Regions from separate parts of the Arhodomonas sp. AD133 genome, predicted to be linked through region 3. Evidence: predicted binding sites of a transcription regulator. Region 3 holds the regulator's gene; each other region holds the start of a gene.

Region 1 (7,659 bases), on a different contig from region 3:
CACCATCTTGGCCTTGTGGACGAAGTCCTCCTCACCTTCCTTGAGGCTGATGGAGTTCACCATCGACTTGCCCTGGATGCACTTCAGGCCCGCCTCCATGGCTTCCCATTTGGAGGAGTCGACCATGATCGGCACGCGCGAGATGTCCGGCTCCGCGGCGGCGAGCTTGAGGAAGCGCTCCATGCAGGCGACCGCATCGAGCAGGCCCTCGTCCATGTTGACGTCGATCACCTGGGCGCCGTTTTCCACCTGCTGGCGGGCGACTTCCAGGGCGGTGTCGTAGTCCTCTTCCTTGATCAGGCGCCGGAACTTCGCCGAGCCGGTGACGTTGGTGCGCTCGCCGATGTTGAGGAACATGTCGCCTTCGCCGAGGTTCATCGGCTCCAGTCCGGACAGGCGCATCGCCGGGGGCAACTCGGGGATCTCGCGCGGGGCGATGTCGGTGAGCGCCTCGCGTATCGCGGCGATGTGCTCCGGTGTGGTGCCGCAGCAGCCGCCGACGATATTCACGAATCCGCTCTCGGCGAAGTCCTTGATGAGCTTCGCCATGTACTCCGGCGACTGGTCGTACTCGCCCATTTCATTGGGCAGGCCGGCGTTGGGGTGGGCGGAGACGTAGGTATTGCTCGCGATCCGCGAGAGCTCCTCGATGTACGGCCGCAGATCCTCGGCGCCGAGGGCGCAGTTCAGCCCGATGGAGAACGGCTCGACGTGGCGCACGGAGTTCCAGAACGCCTCGGTGGTCTGGCCGGTGAGCGTTCGCCCGGAAGCGTCGGTGATGGTGCCGGAGATCATCACCGGGACCTTGTAGCCGAGCTCCTCGAAGAACTCCTCCAGCGCGAACAGGCAGGCCTTGGCGTTGAGCGTATCGAAGATCGTCTCGACCAGTATCAGGTCGACGCCGCCTTCGACCAGCGCGCGGGCAGCTTCCAGGTAGTTCTCGCGCAGCTCGTCGAAGGTGACGTTACGGTAGCCCGGGTTGTTTACGTCCGGCGAAATCGAGGCCGTACGGCTGGTGGGGCCGAGCACGCCGGTGACGTAGCGGGGCTGGTCCGGGGTCTTCTCCGTCCATTCGTCGGCGCATTCCCGCGCCAGACGGGCCGCCTCGCGGTTGAGCTCGGGGACCAGGTCCTCGGTGTCGTAGTCCGACTGCGACAGCCGCGTGGCGTTGAAGGTGTTCGTCTCGATAATCTCGGCGCCGGCGGCGAGATTCCGGTCGTGGATCTCGCGAATCAGGTCCGGGCGCGTAAGCGTGAGTAAGTCGTTGTTTCCCTTAAGCGCTGCCGGGTGATCGGCAAAGCGCTCGCCGCGAAAATCCGCCTCCTCGAGCGGGTGCTGCTGGATCATGGTGCCCATGGCGCAGTCGAGCAGCACAACGCGGCGGGAAAGGTCGCTTCTCAGTTGCTCGGTGCGGTTGGACATGTACGATCCTTTCGTCTGCTGTGTATTCAGGCGAAAAGCCATTGTACGGGATAAAGGCCGCTCTCGTGAGAATTCGGCCCCGATTTTCCAAGAGAGTATGCCTGTATCATGTGCAGTTTATTGATTTTCAAGAAGATATTGATTTGGTGACAGCCGTGTGACGCGATCGGATCCACGGGGCAGTCAGTGCCCGTGGCAGCGTCGGTCGGTTGCTCGTGCAACCTCTCGGGGAGCGCACCCGCGAGCGCCTCGCCATGGCGATTTTCGCGCCGGCAGCGCCCTTGATGCGCGGTGTTATCGACGGGAGTGGTGCAAATCGCGTGCGTGCGGCATCGTTTCGCCGGGTCAAGGAATGCGTCGGACTGCCGATAGCGACACTGTACGAATCGCTCGCTGTCATCGTGAACCGGAGCCGCACTCGATGAAGTCGAAGAAACCCTTTTCACGCCGTCGCCTGGGAGTGGCCGCGAAAGTCTTCGCCGCGCCGCTGATCATGGTCGTTGCACTGGTGGTCACCGGTGTCACTACCGTGATGTCGCTGCGGGGTATCGAGGCCGATATGTACACGGTCACGGAGGACCTTGCCCCGGATACCGCGCTGGCGACCGACATGCTGGTGACGTTGTATCGCCAGCGGCTGCGGCTGGAAGCGTACGTGCTCGACCACGACGAGGCCTCCCGGGCGGCGTTCGGGCAGTACGGCGAGGAGTTCGGGGCCCTGCTCGAGCAGGCGCGCGAGCGTATCGACGACCCCCGGCAGCGGGCGTTGGTCGACGAGCTGGCCGACATGCATGCGCGGTTCACCGAAGGCTTCGATACGGACGTGGTGGATAGCATCACGACCATGGAGCGCATCAAGGCGGACAAGCTCGCAACCGCCGGGCCCAAGACCGAGGAAATGTTGAGTGGCATCGTCACCGCCGCCCAGGACATGAGCTACGCGACCCTCGCCTTCAAGGCCGAAACGGCGAATCGTCGCATGGTCCAGCTGCGAACGGCAGTGAATACCTTCCTGGTCACCCCGTCCGATGCCAATGCCGAGGCGATCTCCGAGCGCACGAGTGCCGCGGCTGAAGCCATCGCCGCCCTGGAGGATGCGATTTTCAGTGACGAGAACACCGAACGCCTCTCTACCGCCCAGGAATCCCTGGCGACCTATCTGGCGGGTGTGCGGCAGCTGCAGGCGGCCGTCGATCGGCTGCGGACCGCGAAAGCGGAGATGGACGACGTGGGGCCGCAGATCGCCGCCCGCGCCCGCGAGCTGGAAGACGAGGTATTCGGTGCGCTATCGGCGCAGGCGGAGGTTGCGGACCAGCGCGTCAGTACGACCATTACGCTCACCGCGGCGGTAGTCGGTGTGGCCGTGCTCGCCGGGCTGTTGCTCGCTGGGTGGATCACGCGCAGCGTCACGCGTCCGCTTCGTAGCGCCCGCGATGGCCTGAATCGCCTGCTCGAGGATATCCGTCAGGGGCAGGGCGATCTCAACACGCGTCTGCCGGTGACCAGTCGTGACGAAGTCGCCGATCTGGTGCGGGCGATGAACAGCTTCATCGAGACACTCCAGGACGTGGTCAAGGGTATCGGTCGTGAGACCGAGAGCCTCGCGACATCAGCCGAGGAGCTCTCCTCGATCACCGCCAGCACCGACGACGGCATCCGCCGTCAGCGCGCCGAGATCGAGCAGCTCGCCACCGCTATGAACGAGATGGCGGCTACGGCCCAGGAGATCGCGCGTAATACCGGTGAGGCGTCCGAGGCGGCCGAAGGCTCCCACGAGACCGCCGACCGTGGGCGGCGGATCGTCCACGAGGTCGTGGACACCATCGAGGGGCTCGCGCAGCAGGTGGAGCAGGGCGCCGAGCGTACCCGTGCGCTCAATGCCGAAACCGACAGCGTGACCAAGGTGCTCGACGTGATCCGCGAGGTCGCCGAGCAGACCAACCTGCTGGCGTTGAATGCGGCCATCGAGGCTGCCAGGGCTGGCGAGTCCGGTCGCGGCTTCGCCGTCGTCGCCGAGGAGGTGCGTGGTCTCGCCCAGCGCACCCAGGAATCCACCGGCGAGATACAGAGTATCGTCGAGCGCCTCCAGGAGGGCGCCCGCGAGGCCGCGGAACAGATGGAGGCGAGCCGCGGGACCGCGCGGACGAGCGTGGAAGAGGCTGCGCGGGCCGGCGATTCGCTCTCCGAGATCGCCGCGAGCGTTCAGCGCATCACCGAAATGACCACCCAGATCGCCGGCGCCGCGGAAGAGCAGACCGCGACATCCGGAAACATCTCCGAGAGCGTCAACAAGGTGAACGGGGTGGTCGACGAGTCGGTGAGCGCGGTGGGTCAGATCACCAGCTCCAGTCAGGAGCTCGCCGCCATGAGCGAACGCTTGCGCGAGCTCGTCGGGCGGTTCCGGGTCTAGTTCGACGGCGGACCGCGCTTCGCTTCGTCCGCCCTGCGTGACGACGTGACTAGGTCCCCGAGCGTGTCCGGGCTACCTCCCCCATCGCCGATTGCCGCTCGAGTGCGGCGCGCAGGTAGCGTCCAGTATGCGAGGCCTCCGTCCGGGCCACATCCTCCGGCGTGCCGGTAGCGAGTAGCCGGCCGCCGCCTTCGCCGCCTTCCGGGCCCAGGTCGATGATCCAGTCCGCGGTCTTGATGACGTCCAGGTTGTGCTCGATGACCACCACGGTATTGCCGTGGTCGCGCAGGCGCTCCAGCACCGTGAGGAGCTGGGCGATGTCATGGAAATGCAGGCCGGTGGTGGGCTCGTCGAGGATGTAGAGCGTGCGCCCGGTCTCACGCTTGGAGAGCTCGCGGGCGAGCTTCACGCGCTGGGCCTCGCCGCCGGAGAGCGTGGTGGCGTTCTGGCCGAGCTTCACATAGCCAAGGCCCACGTCGATGAGTGTCTGCAGCTTGCGCTCGATGACCGGCACGGCCCCGAGGAACTCGTGAGCCTCTTCCACGGTGAGCTCGAGCACCTGGTGGATATTGAGCCCCTTGTAGCGCACCTCCAGGGTCTCGCGGTTGTAGCGCTCGCCCTGGCAGACGTCGCAGGGCACGAACACGTCGGGCAGGAAGTGCATTTCCACCCGGAGCACGCCGTCACCCTGGCAGGCCTCGCAGCGCCCGCCCTTGACGTTGAAGCTGAAGCGCCCCGGGCCGTAGCCGCGGGCACGGGCCTCGGGGGTGCCGGCGAAGAGCTCGCGGATGGGCGTGAACAGCCCGGTGTACGTCGCCGGGTTGGACCGTGGTGTGCGGCCGATGGGGCTCTGGTCGATGTCCACGACCTTGTCGAGGGCTTCGAAACCATCAATACCGTCGCACGGCGCCGCGTCGATGCTGGCGCGGTTGAGGGTGCGGGCAGCCTGGTGGTAGAGCGTGTCGTTGACCAGCGTGGACTTTCCGGAGCCGGACACGCCGGTGACGCAGACCATGAGCCCCAGCGGCAGGTCCACGTCGATGTGCTGCAGGTTGTTGGCCCGCGCCCCCCGGATGCGCAGCCACTCGTCACCCGGCGCCGTGCGCCGTTCGGGTACGGCGATGGCGCGGCGGCCGGCCAGGTAGTCGCCGGTGAGTGATGCCGTGTTGGCCTCCACCGCTTCCGGTTTTCCCTCCGCCACGACTTCGCCGCCGTGGGTGCCGGCGCCGGGCCCCATGTCCACCACGTGGTCGGCGGCGCGGATGGCGTCCTCGTCGTGCTCCACCACGATTACGGTGTTGCCCATGTCGCGCAGGCGCAGCAGCGTATCCAGCAGGCGGCGGTTGTCCCGCTGGTGCAAACCGATGGACGGCTCGTCGAGCACGTACATGACCCCCACCAGGCCAGCGCCGATCTGGCTGGCCAGGCGGATACGCTGGGCTTCGCCGCCGGAGAGCGTGTGCGCCCCGCGGTCCAGGCTCAGATAATCGAGGCCCACGTTCACCAGGAAGCCGATGCGGTCGCGCACCTCGCGCAGGATTCGTTCCGCGATGGTGCCGCGGGCGCCCTCGAGATGCAGACCTTCGAAAAGCGCCTGCACGCGGCCCACGGAAAGCGCCGTGATCGCCGGCAGGCTGTGCTCGCCGATGAACACGTGGCGGGCCGCCTCGTTCAGCCGCGAGCCTTCGCAGTCCGGGCAGCACTCGGTATTGATGAACCGCGCGAGCTCCTCGCGAACTACCGCCGAATCCGTCTCGCGGTAGCGTCGCTCCAGGTTGTTGAGTACGCCTTCGAAGGGGTGATGGCGCGTGCGCTCGCCGCTCGGGCCGCTGTAGGAGAACGGAATATCCTCGTCGCCGCTGCCGCGCAGCACCACCTCGCGGATCGGCTCCGGGAGCGCTTGCCATGGCGTCTCCACGTCGAAGCCGTAGTGGCTCGCGAGGTCGGCGAGAATGCGGCTGTAGTAGGCATTGCGCCGGTCCCAGCCGCGGATAGCGCCGCCGGCCAGGGAGAGCTCGGGGTGAGCGACCACGCGTGCCGGGTCGAAGAACTGGTGCACACCAAGCCCGTCGCAGGTCGGGCAGGCGCCGTGGGGATTGTTGAAGGAGAACACCCGGGGCTCGAGCTCCGGTAGCGAGTAACCGCATTCCGGGCAGGCGTAGCGGGAGGAGTACAGGGGCTCCTCGGCTTCCGGCGCGTCCATGAACGCGACCCTGAGCAGGCCGTCGGAGAGGCTCAGGCAGGTCTCCACGGAGTCGGCAATGCGCGTGGCCTGATCGGCACGTACGCGAAAGCGGTCCACCACCGCTTCGATGGTGTGGGGGCGTTTGGCGTCGAGGGCCGGGGCTGCGTCGATCTCGTGCACGGTGCCATCGACGCGCACACGAATGAAGCCCTGGGCTCGGAGCTCGTCGAAGACCTCGCGCTGCTCGCCGCGGCGCTCGCTAACCAGTGGGGCGAGGAGCATGGCCTTGGTGCCCTCGGGCAGTCCCAGCACCTGGTCGACCATTTCGCTGACGGTGCGGGCGCGCAGCTCGATGCTGTGCCTCGGGCAGCGCGGTGTGCCGGCACGGGCGAACAGCAGCCGCAGGTAGTCGTGGATCTCGGTGACCGTGCCCACGGTGGAGCGCGGGTTGTGCGAAGTCGCCTTTTGCTCGATGGAGATTGCCGGCGACAGGCCCTCGATGTGGTCCACGTCCGGTTTTTCCATCATCGAGAGGAACTGCCGCGCGTAGGCGGAGAGTGACTCCACATAGCGACGCTGGCCCTCGGCGTAGATGGTGTCGAAAGCGAGCGAGCTCTTGCCGGAGCCGGACAGCCCGGTGATCACCACCAGCCGTTGGCGTGGCAACGCCAGGGAGACGTTCTTCAGGTTGTGCGTGCGCGCACCATCGATGCGGATGCTATCCATTACGTTGGGCCGGGCTGAACCAACCTGCTACTATACCGCTTCTGTCAATTCTTCGGCGGCGGCCGTTCGGCCGCAGTAAACCTTGAGCAAACGATCGAAACACTCCAGCACGGCAGCCATGTCCGCCAGCGAGCGCCGCGCCACCGCGGGGCTGGCGGCGATTTTCGGTCTGCGCATGCTGGGGCTATTCTTCATCATGCCGGTGTTCGCCCTCTATGCCGACGGGCTTACCGGTGCCACGCCCACGCTCATCGGTCTCGCCATCGGCGCCTACGGTCTCACTCAGGCATTGCTGCAGATTCCGATGGGAATGCTCTCCGACCGCATCGGCCGCCGGCCGGTGATCTTCGGTGGGCTGGCGGTGTTCGCCCTCGGCAGTGTCGTCGCGGCATTGTCCACCGGCATCTGGGGCGTGATCGCCGGGCGCGCTCTGCAGGGCAGCGGCGCGATCGCGGCGGCGGTGATGGCCCTCGCGGCGGATCACACCCGCGAGCGTCAGCGCACCAAGGCGATGGCGTTCATCGGCGTGAGTGTCGGGCTGGCGTTCATGCTGGCACTCATCATCGCACCGTCAGTGGCGGCCGCCATGGGGCTGTCGGGCCTGTTCTGGATAACCGCCGCCCTGGCGCTGGGCGCCATGGGGCTGCTGCACTGGCTGGTGCCGGCGCCGGCGACGCGCAGCCATGACCGCGATATCCGTGCCGGTACGTTCACCGAGGTGCTGCGCCACCCCGATCTTTTGCGCCTGGACGCGAGCGTGCTGCTGCTGCATTTGATCATGACCGCTCAATTCGTGGTGCTGCCGGTGGTGATCGGCGAGGTCGTGGGCCTCAGCCCCGCGGCGCACTGGCAGGTCTACGTGCCGGTGATGATGGTCTCGGCACTCCTGATGTTTCCCGCCATCGGGGTGGGTGAG
Region 2 (7,659 bases), on a different contig from region 3:
GGCCGCAAGCGATACGCGCACCCGGGGGTAACGCTGCGCGTCGAGTACACTGGCCCCGCGGAGATTCTCTTGCGTCGCGGCGCGGGCACTCGGCGGCGGCTGTTCCCCGAAGAACGACTCCCAGCCGCGCCGCGCACCGGGCGGATCGGCCACCAGCTCAGTCACCGGGACGCTGAGATCCGCCCGCGCCGAACGCCAGTCGCCCCGTCGCCAACCAAAATAGCCGGTCATGTCGTTCGCGGCGATCACGTGATTGTGGCCCGCCTCACCAAGCGCGCCGGCGCGATACAACACCACCCACAGCCGCGACCGGTCCGCATCGATTCGGTAGACCGGCTCGCCTCCAGCGGCGAGCGCGTGGTAGGTAGTGACGGGAATCGGCGGCGGTGTATCGCCGTCGGCGGGCGTCGACGGCGGGCGCGACAGGCTCGTGCAGGCGGCGAGCAGACAGGCGGTCAGCATTGCGACGATCCGGTATCCGCGACGCGCTATCGGTTTCGACATGGATCGAACCTCCTCCAGATGCATGTTCCGCCGCCGCCGACTTCTAGTAAGATGGCAACGGTTTTCTTCCCCCACCAGTGCCAGGGCTCATGAGCTACGAACGCGACAACATCCGCCGCATGGCCGGTTACGTGCCGGGCGAGCAGCCGCAGGCCGCCGACGCCATCAAGCTCAATACCAACGAGAACCCGTATCCGCCCAGCGAGGCGGTGATGACCGCGTTGCACGAGGTGCCGGCGGAAGCCCTGCGTCGCTACCCTTCGCCCACCAGCGCGGGTTTCCGCCGCACGGCGTCGGAGCTACACGACGTGCCCCCCGAGCACATCGTGGCGACCAACGGCGGGGACGAGTTGTTACGCCTGGCGATCACCACGTTCGTCAATCCCGGCAGCCCGGTGGGCGTCGCCGAGCCGAGCTATTCGCTCTACCCCGTACTGGCCGCCATTCACGGCTCACCGGTGGTGCGGGTCGCGCTGGACGAGCACTGGCGGCCGACCCCCGATTTCGCCGAACGCATGAACCGCGAACGGGTGCCACTCACCTTTCTGGTCAACCCGCACGCGCCCTCCGGCACGCTGCTGGAGCCGGATGCCATTGCCCGTATTGCCAAAGGTCTCGGTGGTGTACTGGTCGTCGATGAAGCCTATGTGGACTTCGTCGATCCGGCGCTCGAGCACGACGTAGTCGCGTTGACCCGAGAGCTCGACAATCTGCTGATTCTGCGCACGCTGAGCAAGGGTTACTCCCTCGCCGGACTGCGCTTCGGTTACGGCATCGGCTCGCGGGCCCTCATAGACCCTATCGCCCAGAAGACTCGCGACAGCTACAGCGTCGATGCTGTCGCCGAGCGCGTGGCGATAGCCGCGTTGCGCGATCACGATCATGCCGCCGATACCTGGACCCAGGTTCGCGAGGAACGTACGCGGCTGGCCGACCGCCTGGCAGCCCTGGGCCTGGAGAGCCTTCCCAGCCAGACCAACTTCCTGCTGGCACGGGTGCCCGAGAACTTCGCCGGCGGCGCCGCCGAAGTTCACCGGCATCTGCGCGAGCGCGGGATTTTCGTCCGGTATTTCGATCACACCGGGCTGCGCGATCGGCTGCGTATCAGCGTGGGCACCCCGGCTCAGAACGACAGCCTTCTGCGGGCACTCGCCCAGCTACGGCACTGATGCACCACCCGCTGCAACAGGTGGCGGGTGGAAAGTCTCGAGTGAAAGGATCCAAGTGGCACATCCCGTGCCACGGCAATGCGCCTGCAGCGTCCCGCGGAGGTGCTGCACGGAAATTGGCGCGTTCACCCCGGCACTTTCGACATGGCCGGCTGCAGATATCTTGACGACACTCAAGGTCCCGGGGCCCACGGCCGATAACCTGTGCGGAATCGGATAACAACGCACAGGAGGTCACGGTGCGCAGGCTCTTCACCACCAGTATCCGCAACAAGCTGTTGCTGAACACGGGCACCGGCACCGGGCTCGTGCTCCTCGCGACACTCGCGGCCATGTTCGTGACGTGGCAGAGCCTGCAGACCTACCAGGGGCTACTGGGCCGCTCGGTGGCCATCCAGGAACGTCTCGCCGCCGTGGAACGCGCCCTCGACCAGCAGCTTCTCGCATGGAAGGACATCCTGCTGCTCGGCTCGGACCCGGCCCGCGAGCGTGCCGTCGAACGATTCGAGCGTGCCGCCGACAAGGTCCAGCGCGAAGCGTCGGCGTTGGGCGAGAGCCTGAGCGACACCGAGCGCGGCGGCGAGCTGGTCGCCGAGCTCAAGGCCCAGCATGAAGAAATGAACGCCGGCTACCGCGAAGGCCTGACGATGTTCGTCGACTCCGGCTTCATCCAGCTCACCGCCCAGGCAACGGTCGAAGGTCTTGCCGGGCCGCCCCGGAAAACGCTCGATGCACTCAAGACGTACGTTGAGAACCAACTGCAGGGGCTTGCCACGCGTACTGGCGAGCGCGCGCTCGACAACCTCCTCATCTGCCTCGGTGCCATGCTCGTCGCCGTGGTCATTGCCTTCTGCGTGTTCCTGCTGCTGCTACGCCGCAGCGTCACGCGTCCCGCTCATGCCCTGGTGGACAACCTCGAGCGAATGGCCGCCGGGGACTTTACGCAGCCCGTACCCCGGCACACGGAGGACGAGCTCGGCCGCGTCGCACGCGCCGCGGAGCAGCTGCGACAGGACATGGGCGCCCTCATCGGCCGGGTGCACAGCGCCGTGCAACAGCTCGGGGAGTCGGCGGAACAGGCCGCGGCCGTCGCTGAACACAACCGGACCGCAGTCAAGAGCCAGCAGCAGGAGACCGACCAGGTCGCCACGGCCATGAACGAAATGTCCGCGACGATCCAGGAGGTCGCGCGCCACGCGGGCGAGGCCTCGGAGTCCGCCACCGCGGCATCCCATGAGTCCGCTACGGGACGCAAGGTCGTGGAGGCGACCGTGCGGGACATCGACCAACTGGCCACGCGCATCGAGGAGGCCGGCAAGGCGGTCGAGCAGCTCGACGAGCACAGCACGGCTATCGGCTCGGTACTCAACGTCATCCGCGAGATCGCCGAGCAGACCAACCTGCTCGCCCTTAACGCCGCCATCGAAGCGGCACGCGCGGGCGAGCAGGGGCGCGGCTTCGCGGTGGTCGCCGAAGAGGTGCGGGCCCTGGCGCGGCGCACCGCCGAATCCACCGAGGAGATCCAGCGCACCATCGAGGCACTCCAGTCGGGGAGCCGGCACAGCGTCTCGCTGATGAGCGCGAGCCGCGAAGGAGCGGCAAGCACCGTGGAGCAGGCGCGCGGAGCCGGCGAAGCACTGGGACGCATCGATGAGGCGGTGGCCCGGATCGGCGAGATGAACACCCAGATCGCGAGCGCCACCGAGCAGCAGTCCTCCACCTCCGAAGAGATGAACCGCAGCATCAGCCACATTGCCCAGGTCGCGGACGACAGCGCGGAAGCGGCATCGGAGACCACCCGGGCGAGCCAGTCGCTCAAGGATCTAGCCGAAGAGCTCCGCGGCCTCGTCGACCGCTTCCAGGTCGCCGACGCGCGCTGACCCCGCGACGGCCGCCGGCGGTTCCGCCGGCGGCTCGCTACGACCGATACCCATCCCGCCCTTCCCGTTCCCCGCGACACCGGCACAGTCGCACCGAAGGACCGCTTTCAACGCTACCGCAACGGCCGTGAATAGCGAGTATTGACAGTCTCTTTTTTTATTTGAACGTTGAACTAAAAACAACCCCGCCTTAAGCTCCCGCTAAGCTGGTCACTACGGCTGGTGCAAGAAGTACACACTCAGGAGGACCGTATGCACATCGCTGCAAAGTCCGCGGCGCTACTCGGCGCCCTCGGCCTGGCGGCCTCGGCGCAGGCGGACGTCACCGTCGAGCGCGGCCCCACGCCCCTGGAAAATGGCGACGCCACTGCCGTCCGGGACATTCAGCTACGCAACGACCACCTCGTTGCATCCATTGCCGTTGATTCGGCTCCGCCCTGGGGCGTCGCCCCGGGCGGCATCATCGACGCGGCGCCCGTACGCGACGGCGAGGCGTTGCGCGACAAGGTCTCGCTCATCGACTTCATTCCCAACAACTGGTCGAGCTGGCCGACCTCCTATCAGCGCTTCGAAGTCGTGGAGGATGGTCCGCAGCGCGGGGTCATCCGCGTGACGCGCGACTGGGAGGCGGTGGTTCTGACAACCACCTACACGCTCGAGGCGGACTCGGACCGCATTCACGTGGTCACCGAAATGGCCAATGAAGGGGACAAAACGTACGAGGACATTCTCTCCGGCTATGTCATGTGGCCGGATGGCGGTCACCTCTTCGGGCCGGCGGGTATGCACGGCACTGAAGAGGGCCCGGCGGATTCGGCGTTCGCAGACTGGTCCGCCGCCTACGACGAAGACTGGGGATTCGCCCTGCATGCCCCGTACATGAGCTACGTCGATTACGACGCCCGAGATCTCTATCTCGGCCACGATCTCGCCCCGGGCACCTCTCGCACGTTCGAGGGCTGGATTCAGATCATGCCCGACGGCAGCATCGCCCGTGCCGCGGAAGCGGAAATCGAACGCAAGGGGCTCCCTGCCGGGACGGTGTCCGGTGAAGTGCGTACCGCCGGCGGGGAACGGGTTGCCGCTCCCGTGATCGTGGCCGAGCGCGACGGCGAGCCGTATACCTGGACCATGGGCGAGGACGGTCGCTACCGCCTGCGTCTGCCCGCCGGGGAATACGAGGTTTATGCCACCGCGCGCGGCCACGCCGACAGCGAGCCCGTCCCGGTCACCGTCACCGCTGACGGCGAGCACGATGTCGCCTTCGACGACCTGCGCGCGCCCGGCACGGTGCGTTTCGAGGTCACCGGTGCCGAGACCGGCGACGTCCTGGATGCGCGCCTGTCCATCGCCGAGGGTCAGACCCCGCTAGTGGGCTTTCTGGGTAAGAAGACCTACTTCACCGAGCTCGATCGGCCCGGCGTGCGCGAGGTCTCCATCGCCCCGGGGGAGTACGTGTTCGAAGTGGCGCACGGCAAGGGCTTCCTCGCCCGGGCCCAGTCGGTGCCGGTGACCGTGCGCGCCGGGGAGACGACGACCCGGACAGTGAGCATCGAGCGACGAACCATGCCGAACGATCGTGGCTGGTACGCTGCCGACATGCACCATCACTCGGACGTGCTCGATGGCTTCACGGCCCCCGAGTACGTGGTGCGCTCCCAGCTCGCGGCCGGTCTCGACCTCACCCTGCTATCGGACCACGACACCACCGCGAATCTGGAACGAACCGCGGCGCTGTCGGCCAGTCGCGACGTGCCGTTCATTCCGTCCATCGAGATCTCCGCGTCCTGGGGTCACTTCAACCCCTACCCCATCGACCCGGCGGCCGATTACACCCTCAACTCCGGCGAGGCGCCCGTCCAGGAAATCATCGCGCAGCGCGAGAAACTGGGTGCCGAGGCCATACAGATGAACCATCCGTACATCAAGTACGGCTACTACACGAACGCAGAGAACGGCACGGCCTCGGGTGGCTATTTCCCGCGTTTCGACCTAATGGAAGTGAACGCCGACGGCGAGCACGAAAAGACACTCCGCAAGGCATGGGATCACTGGAGCCATGGAGAGCGGGTCTACCTGAGCGCCGGCTCCGACGTTCACGATGTCTGGAAGAACCGCTCCGGCGAAGTGCGAGCCTACGCGCGCGTCCCGGGTGAGTTGAACGCCGAGGCTTTCGTCACCGCCCTGCGTGATGGCCACGCCTTCGTGACGTTCGGGCCGATGGTCTACCCGGACGTGGACTTCGGCGACGACCTCCGGGTCGCCCAGGGCGAGCCGGTGACGCTCGGGTTCGATCTGGCGGCGGCGAACGGTCTCCAGGCGATTCGTGTGGTCGGCGACGGCGGCGACGTGGTCGCCGAACAGTCCTTCGACGACGCGCCAGTGAGGGCACGCTCGACGTTCGAGCTTCCCGCTGCCGGCGATACCTTCTACGCCGTGGTGGTCGAGGACGCCGAGGGCAAGAAGGCGTACTCCAACCCGATCTGGGTGGACGCCATGGCGCACCGCCCCGCCCCCGGGAACGACGACGAGGGCTGACGGCCCACCTTGAGCGGGGTGCTGCGGTGCCCCGCTCCACCCGCCCGACCGCCCCTTCCACGCCCCCCTTGTCCCCTCGTTTCCGCAGGGCTAGGATTGCCGAAATATCCCCGTCATGTGGGCGACCCCATGCGCCTCGACACCCAGCCGGACCAGCCCGCACAGGTGGACGCCAAGCATGCACGCTGGGTCTCCTCGCCGACCCTGGGTGTCCAGCGCTGCCTGTTCGAGGGTAGCGGCAGCGAGAGCGTACCGGCGACGAGTCTCGTTCGCTATGCGCCCAAGAGCGAGCTTGCCGAAACGGGCACGGTGGGTTGCGAGGAATTTCTCGTCCTCGAAGGCGTTCTGTCGGATGACAGCGGTGCCTACCCGGCCGGCACCTATGTGCGTAATCCGCTAGGCGGCAGTCACCGCCCCCGTACCGGTCCGGGCTGCCTGGTGCTGTTCAAGCATTCCGCAATGGAAGCCGGCGACGACATGCGGGTGCGCCGCCACACCGCCGATCCCCGCCTGTGGCAACCGGGTCCGGCGCCCGGAGTACGCGCGCTCTACCTGCACCGCTTCGACAGGGAGGAAACCCTGCTCCTCGAGCTGGCCCCCGGTGCCGCACTGCCGTCACGGGATCTTCCCGGCGGCGAGGAGCTGTTCGTGTTGATCGGCGAGTGTCATGACACGGGCGGGACCTATGGCCGGCACGTGTGGCTGCGCCAGCCCACCCGAGCCCGCGCGCCACGGCTGCAGACCGACTACGGCTGCCGACTGTTCGTCAAGCGTGGCCACCTGAGACCGGGCTGACCCCCCCTGCCGGCGGTTCCTCCGGTAGAATGGTCGCCAGCTACCGATAGGAGGGACCATGCAAAGAATCTGCGTGTACTGCGGTTCCAACGCAGGCCGTGACCCGTACTACCGGGAAGCCGCGGGAGCGCTCGGCGAAGCGCTCGTCGCGCGCGGCCTGGGCGTCGTGTACGGCGGTGCAGCCATAGGGCTCATGGGCACCGTGGCGGATGCGGCGCTCGCCGCCGGCGGCGAGGTCATCGGAGTCATGCCCGAGACGCTCCTCGCCCGTGAGATCGGGCATCGCGAATTGACCGAGTTCCGCGTGGTGCAGTCGATGCACGAGCGCAAGGCCCTGATGGCGGAGCTCTCGGACGGCTTCATCGCACTGCCCGGTGGTCTCGGCACCTTCGAGGAGCTCTTCGAGATCCTGACGTGGGCACAGCTCGGCTTTCACCGCAAACCCTGCGCCCTGCTCAACGTCAACGGCTACTACGATCAGCTCGTCGGCTTCCTGGACCACGCCGTGGATACCGGCTTCCTGCGCCGGGGTAACCGTGACATGCTTCTCGTGGAAAGTGACGCGGAGCGCCTGCTGGAGCGCTTCGCCGGGTACGAGGCCCCGCGGGTCACCCAGTGGATCGACCAGGAAAGCCTATGACCGCCATGACACCGGTGGATCGGCAGCATCTCACGCGTGCCATCGATCTCGCCGTGCAGGCGCGCCAGGCCGGTGACGAGCCCTTCGGGGCGGTACTTGCCGACGCGGCCGGCCGGATGTTGGCCGAGGACCG
Region 3 (7,659 bases):
CGGTTCCATGGATGGTGCCAGCAAGTTCGTCCGCGGTGACGCCATCGCGGGCATTCTGATCCTGTTCATCAACATCGTCGGTGGACTGTCCGTGGGGGTGCTGCAGCACGGCATGCCCTTCGGCGAGGCGATGCACACCTACACGCTGCTGACCATCGGCGACGGTCTGGTGGCGCAGATTCCGTCGCTGGTGCTCTCCACGGCGACGGCCATTCTCGTGACCCGCGTATCCTCCTCCCAGGACATGGCCGGGGCGGTGCTGACACAGCTTCTGAGCAATCACCGCGTGCTCTACATCAGCGGCGGTATCGTGACCTTCCTCGGGCTGATTCCCGGCATGCCCAACTTCACGTTCCTGCTGCTCGGCGGGATCTGTCTGGGTGTGGCCTGGTGGCGGTATCGCGAGGGCGAACGCGCCGCCGGCCCCGAGGAGCCCGTCGCCGAGGAGGCGGCCGAGCCGAGCCCGGAGCAGCGCGAGCTCACCTGGGAGGACGTGCCGCCGGTGGACACCATCGGCCTGGAGGTGGGCTACGGGCTCATTCCGCTGGTCGACCGCAATCAGGGCGGGCAGCTTCTCACCCGCATCAAGGGCGTGCGCAAGAAGGTCTCCCAGGATCTCGGCTTTCTCGTGCAGTCGGTGCACATTCGCGACAACCTGGATCTCGGTCCCAACGCGTACCGGATCAGCGTGCTCGGGGTGCCCATCGCGGAGGCGGAGATGCAGCCCGGCCGCGAGCTCGCAATCAACCCCGGCGGCGTCTCCGGCACGCTCGAAGGAACCCCGACCCGGGATCCGGCGTTCGGCCTGGAGGCGGTGTGGATCGACGGCAATCAGCGCGACTATGCCCAGAGCCTGGGCTACACGGTGGTGGACACGAGCACCGTGATCGCCACCCACCTGAGCCAGATCATCCACGACAACGCGCACCAGTTGCTCGGCCACGACGAGGCGCAGAAGCTCCTCGACATGCTCGCCCAGCAACAGCCCAAGCTGGTGGAAGAGCTCGTCCCCAACACCCTGTCGCTCTCGGTGGTGGCGAAGGTGCTGCAGAACCTGCTCGCCGAACGTGTGCCGGTGCGGGACATGCGCACCATCGTCGAGACGCTGGCCGAGCATGGGCCGCGGATGCAGGACCCCACACAGCTCACCCAGATCGTGCGCGAAGCGCTGGGACGGATGATCGTGCAGAGCATCGGCGGCATGAGTGCGGAGCTGCCGGTGATCACCCTGGAGCCTCAACTGGAACAGTTGTTGCTAGATACCATCCAGGGGGCGTCCGAGGGCGCCGCGGGTTTCGAGCCCGGCCTTGCCGAGCGGCTGCAGCGCTCACTCACGGAGAGCGCGCAGCGTCAGGAGCTCGCCGGCCAGCCCGCGGTGCTGCTGACCTCGCCGCAATTGCGCGGTTGGCTGTACCGGCTAACCCGTCACGGCACACCGGGGCTGCATGTGCTCTCGTATAACGAGATCCCGGATGACCGCCAGGTGCGGATCGTGGCCACGGTGGGGCAGCAGCAGGTCGCTCAGTAACAACGGTGCCTCGCGCACTATTGGCTACCAGGGATGCGGAGTGACGGCATGAAGATAAAGCGGGTGTTCGCCGAAGACATGCGCCAGGCCATGCGCCAGGTCCGGGACGTGCACGGGCCGGATGCCGTGATCCTCTCCAGTCGCCGTGTCGAGGGCGGGGTGGAGGTGATCTCGGCGGTGGACTACGACGAGAAGGCCGTTCGCGAGGCCGTGGCGGAGGCCGAGCGGGGCGTGTCCCCGACGCCTGCCAGTTTCAGCGACACGCTCGCACGGGCCGAGCGTGAATCCACGGCGCCGGCCGCGCGTACAGACCGCCCGCGCCTGTCCGTCACCGTCGGTGACGACGACGAGCCGCCACCGGCCGACGGGAATCCGACGGCCGACGACGTTTCCCCGGCGCCGCTCGATCTCGAGTACGAACGCGCCGATGCCCCCGCGTCGACACCGGACCCGGCTGCCGGGGAGCAGGCACCGCGGCGTGCCAGTGCCGATCGCATCCAGTGGACGCCGGAGCCGGCCATGCAGGCAATGCGGGAGGAGCTCAGCAACCTGCGCACGCTCTTCGAGAATCAGCTCACGCTCATGGAGTGGCAGCAGATGGGCCGCGCCAAGCCCGTGCGCGCGGCGCTGCTGCGCCGGCTGCACGCGATGGGGCTGGCGGCGGACGTCTGCCGCGGTCTCGCCGACGCAGTGGGGGCCGAGGAGGACCTGGAGCAGGCGTGGGGACAGGCCATGAAGCTGGTGCGCCGTCACCTGCCCACCGCCGACGACGAGATCGTCGACCAGGGCGGCGTGGTGGCCGTGGTAGGGCCCACCGGCGTGGGCAAGACCACCACCGTCGCCAAGCTCGCCGCGCGTGCGGCGTTGCGCCATGGCCGTCACCAGGTGGCGCTGGTGACCACTGACAACTTCCGGGTGGGTGGCCAGGAGCAGCTGCGCAGCTTCGCGCGCATTCTCGGTGTGCCGGTGCATGCCGCGGCCGACGGCGAGGAGCTCACCGCGCTGCTCGCCGACCTCGCCGACCGGCGTCTGGTGCTCGTGGACACCGCCGGCATGAGCCAGCGCGATATGCGGCTTGCCGAGCAGTTCCGCACTCTCGCCGCCGGCGAGCGGCAGGTGCGGCCCTATCTGGTGCTCTCGGCGAACACGCAGCTTTCGGCGTTGATCGAGACGTTACGCGCTTTTCGCGCTGTTGCGCCGGTGGGTTGTATCCTGAGTAAGACGGACGAGGCCACGAGCCTGGGCGGCGCGATCACTGCCGTGATGCGCAGCCGCCTGCCGGTGGCCTACGTGGCTCACGGCCAGCGTGTGCCCGAGGATCTGCGCCCGGCCCGTGCCGAGGCGCTGCTGGAAGAGGCCGAGGCGCTGGCCGAGCGTTACAAGGCGGCCACCGAAGACGACGAATCCCTCGCCGTGGCGTTCGCGGGTACTGCGGCGCGGCGGGGTTGAGGGGCATGGATCAAGCGGCGGGACTGAGACGCATGTCGGAGCCGAAACCGGTCAAAGTGATTGCCGTGACCAGCGGCAAGGGCGGGGTTGGCAAGACCAACCTCTCGGTAAACCTCGCCACTGCGCTGGCGCGTGCGGGCCGTGGCGTGATGCTCTTCGACGCGGACCTGGGGCTTGCCAACGTCGATGTGCTGCTCGGGTTGTCGCCGCGGCGCAACCTCTCGCACGTGCTTGACGGCGAGGTCAGCCTCGAGGAGGTCCTGCTCGACGGTCCCGAGGGGGTGCACATCGTGCCCGCGTCGTCGGGTACCCAGCGCATGGCGGAGCTCTCCCCGGCGGAGCACGCGGGACTCATCCGCAGCTTCAGCGACCTGTCCGTGGACCTGGATTACCTGCTGGTGGATACGGCGGCGGGTATCTCCGATTCGGTGATGAGCTTCGCGCGTGCCGCCCGCGAGGTGCTCGTGGTGGTCTGCGACGAGCCCTCGTCCATTACCGATGCCTACGCGCTCATCAAGGTACTCAACCGCGACCACGGCGTGACGCGCTTTCACATGGTGGCCAACCGCGTGCCCGGGCCGCGTGAGGGCCAGGACCTCTATGGCAAGCTCGCGCGGGTCACCGACCGCTTTCTCGACGTCACCGTGGAGTACGCCGGCGCTATCCCGGAGGACGAGCGCCTGCGCGCAGCCGTGCAGCGCCAGCGACCGGTGGTGTCGCTGTATCCGGGTAGCCCGTCGGGCCGGGCGTTCCAGGCACTCGCCGATCGCGTGGAGCAGTGGCCGCTGCCGAGCCGTGCCGACGGCCAGCTCGAGTTCTTCGTCGAGCGGGTGATCCGCTATGGCAGCCGGGTAGGGGAGTTCGCGGGATGAACGGACCCTCGATGTACGAAGCCGTGCAGGGACAATGCGGTGACGATCTGCTGGTGCGCCACGCGCCGCTCGTGCGTCGAATCGCGCATCACCTCGCCAACCGCCTGCCGCCGAGCGTGCAGCTCGAGGATTTGATCCAGGCCGGCATGGTAGGGTTGCTCGAGGCCGCCCGCCAGTTCGATGCCGGGCAGGGGGCGAGCTTTCAGACCTATGCGGGCATTCGCATTCGCGGCGCCATGCTCGACGAGATACGTCGCCTCGACTGGACGCCGAGATCGGTGCACCGGCGCTCGCGCGAGGCGGGCGAGGTGATCCAGGCGCTGGAGCACGAGCTCGGACGCGAGCCGAGGGATGCGGAGGTGGCTCAGCGGCTCGGGGTGTCGCTGGACGAGTACCACGCTACGCTCACCGACGCTGCCAGCGCCCGGCTGTTCAGCATCGACCAGGAGGATCCGACGACCGGCGAGGCCCACGAGCCCCAGGGCGACGGCCCGTCGCCGCAGGATGTGCTCGCCGACCGGGGCTTCCGCGCGGATCTCGCTGCAGCCGTCGCCAAGCTGCCCGAGCGCGAGCAGCTCGTGATGCAACTCTATTACGATGAGGAGCTCAATCTGCGCGAGATCGGCGAGGTGCTCAGTGTCAGCGAATCCCGCATCAGCCAGATTCACGGCAAGATCATGCTAAAGCTTCGTGCGCACCTTGCCGATTGGATAGAGAGGTGAGAGTGCATCTCCGGCGGCCCTCCGCACCCGAGAGGCGCCGGCCGCCGGCACGGTTACCGCGAATTCGCTCAGGGGGAATAGCGTGGCATTGAACAAGAACATGAAGATCCTCGTCGTGGACGATTTCTCCACGATGCGTCGGATCATCCGGAATCTGCTCCGTGATCTCGGCTTCGAGAACATCTCCGAAGCCGACGACGGCAACACCGCGTTGCCGATGCTACAGCGCGGCGGGTTCGATTTTCTCATCACGGACTGGAACATGCCGGGCATGAGCGGCATGGACCTGCTAAAGGGTGTGCGCGCCGATCCGGATCTGGCCGACCTGCCGGTGCTCATGGTCACTGCCGAGGCCAAGCGGGAGCAGATCATCGCTGCCGCCCAGGCGGGTGTGAACGGTTACATCGTCAAGCCCTTCACTGCCGTGACGCTCAAGGAGAAGATCGAGAAGATCTTCGAGCGCATCAATGCGGGGGGCTAGCGCCATGACGACCGACGACCGCAGCCAGCAATACCTGGCGCTCGCCCGCGATCTCATCGAGCGCATCGAGGGCGGTGACGAACAGGGGATCCAGGAGACCATCGATGAGCTGACCCGATTGCGCGAAACGGAGCTCTTCCGCGAGATCGGCGTGCTCACCCGCGAGCTCCACGAGGCACTCAAGTCTTTCCGCGTGGACAGCCGTCTGTCGGACATCGCTTCCAGCGAGATTCCCGACGCCAGGCAACGGCTGAACCATGTCATCGACGTGACCGAGAGCTCCGCGCATCGAACCCTCGAGGCGATCGAGACGAGCCTTCCCCTGGTGGACGAGCTGCGCGCGCAGGGCAACTCGCTCCACGAGCAGTGGCAACGCTTCCGCCGTCGTGAGCTTTCCGCCGACGAGTTCCGCAAGCTCAGTCAGGAGGTGGAAGGCTTTCTCGCACTCGCCGGCAGCCACGGCGAGGCGCTCAACCATTCCCTCTCCGATGCGCTCATGGCGCAGGACTACCAGGACATCACCGGCCAGATCATTCGCCGGGTGATGACGCTCGTCCAGGAGGTCGAGGACGGGCTGGTCGGACTCGTGCGGCTCGCCGGTCCGAGGATGACTGAAGAAAAGAGCAAACCTGCCGATAAACCCACCGAGAAGAGTCAGCCGGAGGTCCACGGCCCGGCGGTACCGGGACAGGACCAGGATGTGGTGTCGGGGCAGGATGAGGTGGACGACCTGCTCTCCAGTCTCGGCTTCTGAAGGGGGCGCGCATGGCCATCGATCCGCAGGACGATATCGTCCAGGACTTCCTCGTCGAGTCGCGGGAGATCCTCGAATCCCTCGGCGAGCAACTGGTCGCTCTGGAGCGCAGCTCCCAGGATCGCGATCTGCTCAACTCGGTATTCCGGGGATTTCATACCATCAAGGGCGGTGCCGGCTTCCTGGGGCTGGACGAGCTCGTGGACGTCTGCCACCAGACGGAGGACATCTTCAACCTCCTGCGTCAGGGCGAGAAGCAGATGTACCCCGAGCTCATGGATGATGTGCTCAAGGCGCTGGACGTGGTCAACGATATGTTCGACCGCCTGGATGCGGCACAGGATCTGGAGGCGGCGCCGGAGGCTCTGCTGCAGTCGTTGCGGCGGCACAACCAGCCCGACGCCGACATGCCCGCCGCGCCCGAGGGGGATGCAGCGACGCCGACGGCCTCGGCGGATAACACATCCGCAGGCGGGGGTGGGGATGCCGCGTCCGGCGACATCAGCGACCGGGAGTTCGAGGCGCTGCTCGATGCCCTCGACGGTGGTGAGGAAACCTCCGACGGCGCCTCCGGGCAGAAGGCCGGGGACGTGTCGGCGGACGGTGAATCGTCCGGGAGCGACAGCGACGAGATCAGCGACGACGAGTTCGAGCGGCTGCTCGACGAGCTCCACGGTGACGGCCAGCACGGCGGTGTGCCCCAGCAGCCGGCGGATGCCACTCCCGCCGCGAGCGGCGATGGTGACGAGCACATTACCGAAGACGAGTTCGAGCAGCTCCTGGACGACCTTCACGGCAGCGGTAAGGCACCGAAGGCTGGTAGCGAGGCGCCGGCCGCCAGTGCTGCCGGACAGCAGGAGCCCGCCGGGGCGGCGTCACCGCAGCGCTCGGAGCCCGCGAAATCGTCCCCGGCTCCGGAATCCGGTACACGCGAGACCGCTTCCGGCGGCAGTGGGGGTAGCGCCAGCGGGGGAGGCGGCGGCAGCGCGCCCGCGGAGCCCGGCGGCGGTCAGCCGGCGGCACAGCCGCAACGCGGCGAGACCAGCGTGCGCGTGGACACCGCCAAGCTCGACGACATCATGAACCTGGTCGGCGAGCTCGTACTGGTGCGTAACCGCCTCTCGACTCTGCGCGGCGAGCTCGGCGACGAGCGTCTCGCGCACGCGGTGGGTAACCTCGAGCACGTGACCTCGGATCTGCAGAGCGCGGTGATGAAGACCCGCATGCAGCCCATTCGCAAGGTCTTCGGCCGTTTCCCGCGAGTGATCCGCGACCTCGCGCGCAGTTTGCAGAAGGAGGTCCAGCTCGAAACCAGCGGCGAGGAGACCGATCTCGACAAGAATCTGGTGGAGGCGCTGGCCGACCCACTGGTCCACCTTATCCGCAACTCCGTCGATCACGGCCTGGAGTCGCCGGACGAACGCGTCAATGCCGGCAAGCCACGCACCGGCACCGTGCGCCTGTCCGCCGAGCAGGAGGGGGATCACATCCTGCTCGTGATCGCCGACGACGGCCGCGGCATGGATGCGGAGAAGCTTCGTCAGCGCGCCGTGGACAAGGGTGTGCTCGACGCGGAATCGGCGCGCCGGCTGGACGAGAGCGAGTGCTACAACCTCATCTTCGCGCCCGGGTTCTCCACCAAGGACCAGATTTCGGACGTCTCCGGGCGCGGTGTGGGCATGGACGTGGTGAAGAACCGCATCTCCCAGCTCAACGGCACCGTCGATATCGACTCGCGCCTGGGCGAGGGGACGACCATCCGCATCAAGGTGCCGCTCACCCTCGCCATTCTGCCGACGCTCATGGTGCGTATCAGCGGGCGCAAGTTCGCCCTGCCCATGTCGGTGGTGCGC

Evidence for each region. The regulator FliA, encoded in region 3, starts transcription of late flagellar genes. The targets are predictions, from matches to a motif close to GCTAAAGTTNNNNNNNNNNCNGCCGATA.
Region 1: a site for FliA is predicted at 1,766-1,793, ahead of ACPEES_RS10895 (methyl-accepting chemotaxis protein). Genes of this name have one in related genera too.
Region 2: a site for FliA is predicted at 1,846-1,873, ahead of ACPEES_RS00880 (methyl-accepting chemotaxis protein). Genes of this name have one in related genera too.

Annotation. Positions count from the first base shown of each region.
Region 1 is NZ_JBNAZM010000015.1:59,282-66,940, reverse strand. It holds gene metH (methionine synthase) at 1-1,422, opposite strand, end outside; gene ACPEES_RS10895 (methyl-accepting chemotaxis protein) at 1,844-3,832, shown strand; gene uvrA (excinuclease ABC subunit UvrA) at 3,882-6,743, opposite strand; gene ACPEES_RS10885 (MFS transporter) at 6,862-7,659, shown strand, end outside.
Region 2 is NZ_JBNAZM010000001.1:215,067-222,725, forward strand. It holds gene ACPEES_RS00870 (hypothetical protein) at 1-504, opposite strand, end outside; gene hisC (histidinol-phosphate transaminase) at 594-1,673, shown strand; gene ACPEES_RS00880 (methyl-accepting chemotaxis protein) at 1,913-3,553, shown strand; gene ACPEES_RS00885 (CehA/McbA family metallohydrolase) at 3,806-6,091, shown strand; gene ACPEES_RS00890 (cupin domain-containing protein) at 6,221-6,886, shown strand; gene ACPEES_RS00895 (TIGR00730 family Rossman fold protein) at 6,945-7,526, shown strand; gene ACPEES_RS00900 (nucleoside deaminase) at 7,523-7,659, shown strand, end outside.
Region 3 is NZ_JBNAZM010000027.1:53,258-60,916, forward strand. It holds gene flhA (flagellar biosynthesis protein FlhA) at 1-1,528, shown strand, start outside; gene flhF (flagellar biosynthesis protein FlhF) at 1,577-2,977, shown strand; gene ACPEES_RS14770 (MinD/ParA family protein) at 3,010-3,849, shown strand; gene ACPEES_RS14775 (RNA polymerase sigma factor FliA) at 3,846-4,571, shown strand; gene cheY (chemotaxis response regulator CheY) at 4,672-5,052, shown strand; gene ACPEES_RS14785 (protein phosphatase CheZ) at 5,057-5,806, shown strand; gene ACPEES_RS14790 (chemotaxis protein CheW) at 5,818-7,659, shown strand, end outside.